2 linked regions of the Variovorax paradoxus B4 genome follow. Each later gene encodes a partner of the first gene's protein in a complex. Links are inferred from orthologs where the notes say so. Each region holds a gene or a part of one and is shown on either strand. Other genes may lie near its edges.

What was found.
Region 2: the proteins of VAPA_RS20975 (region 1) and smc are in contact, whole or in part, in a crystal structure (PDB 3ZGX), measured with the Bacillus subtilis proteins. The link is inferred for Variovorax paradoxus B4 from one-to-one orthologs.

Annotation. Positions count from the first base shown.
Region 1 is NC_022247.1:4,508,263-4,511,375, forward strand. What follows is about bases 125-2,929. They hold VAPA_RS20975 (segregation and condensation protein A), read left to right. Parts: upstream 125-1,011; coding sequence 1,012-1,848; downstream 1,849-2,929. Other genes in these bases: VAPA_RS20965 (outer membrane protein assembly factor BamE), read right to left, coding at 195-668; VAPA_RS20970 (DUF3460 family protein), read left to right, coding at 738-944; nadB (L-aspartate oxidase), read left to right, coding at 1,878-2,929. In the rest of the region: more of nadB, read left to right, coding at 2,930-3,113. UniProt on the Bacillus subtilis protein: Participates in chromosomal partition during cell division. May act via the formation of a condensin-like complex containing Smc and ScpB that pull DNA away from mid-cell into both cell halves.
Region 2 is NC_022247.1:2,750,452-2,754,836, forward strand. The notes cover bases 160-4,236. They hold smc (chromosome segregation protein SMC), read left to right. Parts: upstream 160-520; coding sequence 521-4,036; downstream 4,037-4,236. Other genes in these bases: VAPA_RS12785 (hypothetical protein), read right to left, coding at 160-407; VAPA_RS12795 (cell division protein ZipA C-terminal FtsZ-binding domain-containing protein), read left to right, coding at 4,049-4,236. In the rest of the region: more of VAPA_RS12785, read right to left, coding at 1-159; more of VAPA_RS12795, read left to right, coding at 4,237-4,385. UniProt on the Bacillus subtilis protein: Required for chromosome condensation and partitioning.

The sequences.
Region 1 (3,113 bases):
TGGGCAGGCCTCGCCACTTGCAGCCATGCTCGGCGACATACAGGATCGCGTTCAACACACTCAGATTCGAGAGGCTGACATTGCCGCGCTGCACAGGCAGGCAGTGCTCGATCCGGGCGAACTGGGCTTGAGTGATCTCCATGCATGAAGTATCTCGCATCCCTCATGGTCGGTTCAATTAGTGTTAACACGCCCTAGTTCGCCTCGGTGCCCCGGTCGGGCGAAGACCCGCTGCGCACCACGCGCTGGTCGTCGTTCAGCGTGGCGGTGAACACCATGGGCGAATTCGGCGGCTGGAACCAGCGCCACTCCCACTCGGTTTCGCGCTTGAGCGCGTAGGGCGTGATCTTTGCCGGCTTGCCGAGCATCTTGCGCAGGTCTTCCATCATCATGCCCGGCTGCACCCTGGCGAAGTTCTCGGGCGTGAGCACCTGGCGCAGCGCGCTCATCCTGCCGTCGGCGCCGATGGTGATCATGTAGTTCTTCTGGCCCTGCGGCTGGCGGTTGTACTCGAGCACGCGGCCGTTCGGCACGTCCCAGATGTTCTCGGGCTCGCCGAATCTGGCGCGCACATCGGCTTCGGTGGAGACGCCTTCCTCCAGTTCGCCAATGCGCTGCGGATCGCAGCCCGCAAGCCCGATCACCCCCGCCAACAACGCCGTTGCCATGCCGATCTGCCACCGTTGCCGCTGCTTCATTCCATCCCCGGTAAAATTCGCGCTACAAAGGTCCAGTCTATGTCCATCTTCCGCCGCCCCCACTACACCTCCGAGATCACCAACTTCATCGAGGAGATGAAAGCCAAGAAGCCGACGCTGGAATCCGAACAGCGTGCCGGCCGCGCCCTGCTCTGGGACAAGCACCTCGACCGCAGCCTGCTCGAGGAGTACAGCGAAGCCCGCGTGCCGCAGCAGCCGTACGTCTACCAGACCCAAGTCAAGTAATGGTGCCCAGCCGGCATCCATCGTTCGCCGCCGCCGCAATAGCTATTGAAATGATAGCAAACACCCGATGAAGGGCAACGAGGACAACGACACGCTCGTGGCCAGCATGCCCGAAGTGGTCGACCAGGTCGCGCTCGCCAGGCTCTATGGCGAGCCGTTGTTCGCGATGCCGAAGGACCTGTACATCCCGCCGGAGGCGCTGCAGGTCTTCCTCGAGGCCTTCGAAGGCCCGCTGGATTTGCTGCTCTACCTGATCAGGAAGCAGAACTTCAACATCCTCGACATCCCGATGGCGGGGCTCACGCGGCAGTACCTGAGCTACGTCGACGAGATCCGCCAGACGAACCTCGAGCTCGCGGCCGAGTACCTGCTGATGGCCGCGATGCTGATCGAGATCAAGTCGCGCATGCTGCTGCCGCCCAAGAAGGTGGCGGACGGCGAAGAGGCCGAAGACCCGCGCGCCGAGCTCGTGCGCCGCCTGCTCGAGTACGAGCAGACCAAGCTGCAGGCCGCCGCCATCAGCGCCCTGCCGACCTACGGGCGCGACTTCTGGAAGGGGCAGGTCTACATCGAGCAGTCGCTCAAGCCGCGCTTTCCCGACGTGAACGTGATCGAGCTGCGCGATGCGTGGGCCGACATCATGAAGCGCGCCAAGCTCGTGCAGCACCACAAGATCTCGCGCGAGGAACTCAACGTGCGCGAGCACATGAGCATCGTGCTGCGCCACCTGCAAGGGCAGCGTTTCGTCGAGTTCGAGAAGCTGTTCGACGTGTCGCGCGGCGCGCCGGTGCTGATCGTCACTTTCATCGCGATGCTCGAGCTGGCGAAGGAAACGCTGATCGACATCACGCAGGCGGAAGCCTTCGCGCCGATCTACGTGCGGCTGGCCTACTCGCCGGCCTGAACCCACCCCTATTTTTCGAGATATCCGCCGTGCACGACTTCGACGTCCTCATCGTCGGCAGCGGCCTCGCAGGCCTCTCCGCCGCGCTGCACCTGGCGCCCACGCACCGCGTGGCCGTGCTGACCAAGCGCGCCCTGAACGACGGCTCCAGCGCCTGGGCGCAGGGCGGCATCGCCGCGGTGCTGGCCGCGGGCGACAGCTTCGACGCCCATGTCGAAGACACGCTGGTGGCCGGCGCCGGCCTCTGCGACCCCGAGGCCACGCGCTTCGTCGTCGAGCATGCGCCCGAGACCATCGGCTGGCTGCGCGAGCTCGGCGTGCCGTTCTCGGAGGAAGGCGGCGGCCTGCACCTGACGCGCGAAGGCGGCCACAGCCAGCGCCGCATCGTGCACGTGACCGACGCCACCGGCGCGGCCGTGCAGCAGACGCTGATCGAGCGCGTGCGCCGCACGCCGAACATCACGCTCTTCGAGCACCACACGCTGGTCGACCTGGTCACCGGAACCAAGCTCGGCCTGGACGACCCGGCCTGCCTGGGCCTCTACGCGCTGGACGACGAAACCGACGAAGTGCTGAGCTTCCGCGCGCCGCACACCATCCTGGCCACCGGCGGCGCGGGCAAGGTGTACCTCTACACGACCAACCCGGACACCGCCACCGGCGACGGCATTGCGGCGGCCTGGCGCGCGGGCTGCCGGGTGTCGAACATGGAATTCATCCAGTTCCACCCGACCTGCCTGTTCCACCCGCACGCCAAGTCGTTCCTGATCAGCGAGGCGGTGCGCGGTGAGGGCGGGCTGCTCAAGTTGCCGGATGGAACGCGCTTCATGCCCAGGCACGACGAGCGTGCCGAACTCGCGCCGCGCGACGTGGTGGCCCGCGCCATCGACTTCGAGATGAAGAAGCACGGGCTGGACTGCGTGTACCTCGACATCTCGCACCAGAGCCCGGCGTTCCTGAAGGAGCACTTTCCCAACATCCTCGCGCGCTGCGCGGAACTGGGCATCGACATCACGCGCGAGCCCATTCCCGTGGTGCCGGCCGCGCACTACACCTGCGGCGGCGTGCTGAGCGACCTTGCCGGGCGCACCGACGTGTCCGGCCTCTACGCCATCGGCGAGACCGCCTGCACCGGGCTGCATGGCGCCAATCGCCTCGCGAGCAATTCGCTGGTCGAGTGCATGGTGTTCGCGCGCGCTGCGGCCGGCGCCATTGCCGCGGCAGCGGCGCGCGAGCGCATCGAATTGCCAGCCTGGGACGAAAGC
Region 2 (4,385 bases), 1.8 Mb from region 1 along the record:
GCCGCCACCCGGTCCCCCTGGTAGCCCTGCGGGCCGGCGTCGAAAGCCATGCGGATGGCATCGATGCCGGTGGCGCCGCGCAGCTCGGGCAGGGCGGGGCCGGTCAGCACCGCATCCCAGGCGCGCTGGGCGGCTGCCTCGACGCTGGCTGCCGACTTGCGCCATTCGCGCGGATTGCGCCGGTAGAGCGTGGTCTGCACGCGCCGGATCGATTGCAGGTTGTCGCGCAGGGAAAGATTGGCAATGCGGTTGGCGCTGGACTGCAACCATTCCTGGTTGGTATAGGGTTCGGCGCGGTCGGTGGAACGCACGGCCGCGCAGCCGCCGAGGCCCAGCAGGGCGGCCGCACCAGCCAGCAGGCAACCGCGGCGCACGGCAAGGGGTGATGAAACCAGGGAATCGCTCATGCCCTGACGTTATCATCCACGGCTGGGGCGGCGGCCTGTCTCGAACGGCAGGTCCGTGCAATTTTCCTTACAAATCAACACCTTGGCGTCATGCCAAGGCAGGCCGACAAGTCGTGCGTCTCAATTCCATCAAGCTTTCGGGCTTCAAGTCGTTCGCCGAACCCACCAACTTCCTGCTGCCGGGCCAACTGGTCGGCGTCGTCGGGCCCAACGGTTGCGGCAAGTCGAACATCATGGATGCGGTGCGCTGGGTGCTGGGCGAGTCGCGCGCGTCGGAGCTGCGCGGCGAGTCGATGCAGGACGTGATCTTCAACGGCACGACCACGCGCAAGCAGGCCAGCCGTTCGAGCGTGGAACTGGTGTTCGACAACGCCGACCACCGCGCGGGTGGCCAGTGGAACCAGTTCGGCGAAATCGCGGTGCGGCGCGTGCTCACGCGCGACGGCACCAGCAGCTACTACATCAACAACCAGCCGGTGCGCCGCCGCGACGTGCAGGACGTGTTCCTGGGCACGGGCCTGGGGCCCCGCGCCTACGCCATCATCGGCCAGGGCACGATCAGCCGGATCATCGAATCCAAGCCCGAAGAACTGCGCCTGTTCCTCGAAGAGGCTGCGGGCGTCTCCAAGTACAAGGAGCGACGGCGCGAAACCGAGAACCGGCTGGGCGACACGCGCGAGAACCTCACGCGCGTGGAAGACATCCTGCGCGAGCTCAACGCCAACCTCGAAAAACTCGAGAAGCAGGCCGAAGTGGCCGCGCGCTACAACACGCTGCAGGGCGACGCCACCAGGAAGCAGCACCAGCTGTGGTTCCTGAAGCGAAGCGAAAGCGATGCCGACCAGGCCAGGATCAAGGCCGACTCGGAAAAGGCCATCAACGACCTCGAATCGCGCACCGCCGACCTGCGCCGCATCGAATCCGAACTTGAAACCGTGCGTCAGGCCCACTACGCGGCCGGCGACCAGGTCAACCAGGCCCAGGGCAAGCTCTACGAAGCCAGTGCCGAAGTGGGCCGCCTCGAAGGCGAGATCCGCTTCGTGGTCGAAGGTCGCCAGCGCGTGGAGCAGCGGCTGGTCCAGCTGCGCGAGCAGATGGGCCAATGGGGCCACCGCCGCGAAGAGGCCGAGGCGGAGATCGAAACCCTGGCCGGCCAGGGCGTCGACGCCGAGGAGCAGGCCGTGCTGCTGGCCGCGCAGCTCGAGGAACACGACGCGCGCATGCCCGAGCTCGAGGAAGCCGTGCAGCGCGCCCAGGACGAAGCCAACGCCCAGCGCACGGCCGTCTCGCAGGTGCAGCAGCAGATCCAGGTGCTGGCCGCCGACCAGCGCAACATCGAAGAGCAGAGCCGGCAGCTCACGCAGCGCAGCGAACGCCTGCGCGCCGACCAGAACGCCCTGGCCGCGCCCGACGAAGCGCGCCTGCAATCCCTGCAGGACGAGCACGCGGCCGCACAGGAAACCGCGAGCGAGGCCGACGCCCGCCTGCACGAGCTGCAGGACTCGGTGCCGCAGCTCGACGACGACCGCCGCGCGAAGCAGCAGGCCGTCAACACCGAAGGCGCGCGCCATGCCGAGCTCTCGGCGCGGCTCGAGGCACTGCGTGCGCTGCAGGAAAAGGTCAAGACCGACGGCAAGCTGGCGCCCTGGCTTGCCAAGCACGGGCTCGAAGGCATGCAGGGGCTGTGGAGCCGCATCCACATCGAGCAGGGCTGGGAAAACGCGCTCGAAGCGGCGCTGCGCGAGCGCCTGGGCGCGCTCGAAGTCAGCCGGCTCGACATGGTGCGCGCCTTCGGCAACGATGCGCCGCCTGCCAAACTCGCGTTCTACAGCCCGCCCGCGGCCGGCGCGCCGCAGGACGGCGGCACGCTGCCTCGCCTGTCGAGCCTGCTGCGCCTGAACGATGCGGGCCTGCAGGCCTTGCTGACCGACTGGCTGCACGGCTGCTACACGGCGCAGAGTTTCGAAGAGGCGCTCGCGCAGCGCGCGACGCTGCAGCCGGGCGAAGTCATCTACGTGCAGAGCGGCCACGCCGTGTTCTCGCACAGCGTGAACTTCTACGCCCCCGATTCCGAACAGGCCGGCCTCCTGGCGCGCCAGCAGGAAATGGAAAACCTCGAGCGCCAGCTGCGGGCCCAGGTGCTCATCAGCGAAGAGGCACGCACGGCGCTGGTCCGCGCCGAAGCCGCCTACGCCGATGCCGCGCAGCGCCTCGTGACGGCGCGCCGCGAAGCCGCGGAAACGCAATCGCGTGCGCATGAACTGCAGGTCGAGACACTGCGCATGACGCAGCTCGCCGAGCAGACGCGCGCGCGCAGCGAGCAGCTGGCCACCGACCTTGGCGAGGTCGACGCGCAACTCGAGGAGCTGCAGGAAAGGCGCATGTCCGCCGAAGGCCGCTTCGAAGAGCTCGACATGCAGCTGGCCGACAGCCAGGAGCGCCACGCGCAGCTCGACGAACGCGTGATCGAAGCCGGCCGCGCGCTGGCCGCAAGCCGCGAGCAGCATCGCAGCCTCGAGCGGCAGGCGCAGGAGGCCACCTTCTCGCAGCGCACGCTCGAAGCCCGCCGCGGCGAGCTGAACCGCGCGATCGAAACCGCATCGCAGCAGGTGCTGTCGCTCACCGACGAAGACGAGCGCGCCCGGGCCGAACTCGGCCGCCTGTCCGACGCGGCGGCCCAGGCCGGCCTGCAGGACGCGCTGGCGCTCAAGCTCGAGCGCGAGGCCGCGCTGGGTGCGGCGCGCAGCCAGTACGACGACCTCACGCTGAAGCTGCGTGCCAGCGACGAACGCCGGCTGCAGCTCGAGCGCGAACTCGATCCGCTGCGCCAGCGCATCACCGAATTCCAGCTCAAGGAACAGGCCGCGCGCCTGGGCGTCGAGCAATACCAGCAACTGCTCGACGACGCCGGCGCCGACCTCGAGGCCATTGCCCAGTCGATCGAAACCGACAAGGTCCGCCTCACCGGCCTGCAAGGCGAAATCGACCGCCTGAACCGCGAAGTGGTGGCGCTGGGCGCGGTCAACCTGGCAGCACTCGACGAGCTCGCCGTGGCCAGCGAACGCAAGACCTTCCTCGACGCGCAGTCCGCCGACCTGAACGAGGCCATCGGCACCCTCGAGGACGCCATCCGCAAGATCGACGCCGAAACGCGCGACCTGCTGGGTGGCACCTTCAAGATCGTCAACGAGCACTTCAGCCGCATGTTCCCCGAGCTGTTCGGCGGCGGCAATGCGCGGCTGGTGATGACGGGCGACGAAATCCTCGATGCCGGCGTGCAGGTGCTGGCGCAGCCTCCGGGCAAGAAGAACCAGACCATCCACCTGCTCTCGGGTGGCGAAAAAGCGCTCACAGCCATCGCGCTGGTGTTTGCGATTTTCCAGCTCAACCCGGCGCCTTTCTGCCTGCTCGACGAAGTGGACGCGCCGCTGGATGACGCGAACACCGAACGCTATGCCAAACTCGTGACCGCCATGAGCCGCGAAACCCAGTTCCTCTTCATCAGCCACAACAAGATCGCCATGGAAATGGCCGAGCAGCTGATCGGCGTCACCATGCAGGAGCAGGGTGTCTCGCGGATCGTCGCAGTCGACATGGAAGCGGCTGCCTCCATGGTCGAAGCTGCTTGAGCCGGGCAGCGCATGAGCAATCTCACTCTCGCCCTGGCCATCCTCGGCGGCCTCGTCCTCGCGGCCGTCGTTGCCTACAACACCGTGACCTCGCGCCGCAATGCGCCGCGGCAGCCCGACGCCGCTGACGGCGGCTTGTCCGAAGCGAATCGGCCATCTTCCTCGTCCGACGGGGTGGAGCCGATGCTGCATGTCGATCCGCACCAGATGCCGGGCCACGAACGCCACGAGCCCCTGTTCGACCCCGACCTGCCCGCGCCGGGTGCCAGCCCGGTGCCGGCGGCCGAGCGGCGCGGCGGGCTCGATCCGCTCATCGATGTGATCGCGCCGGTGTCGCTGGACGGGCTCG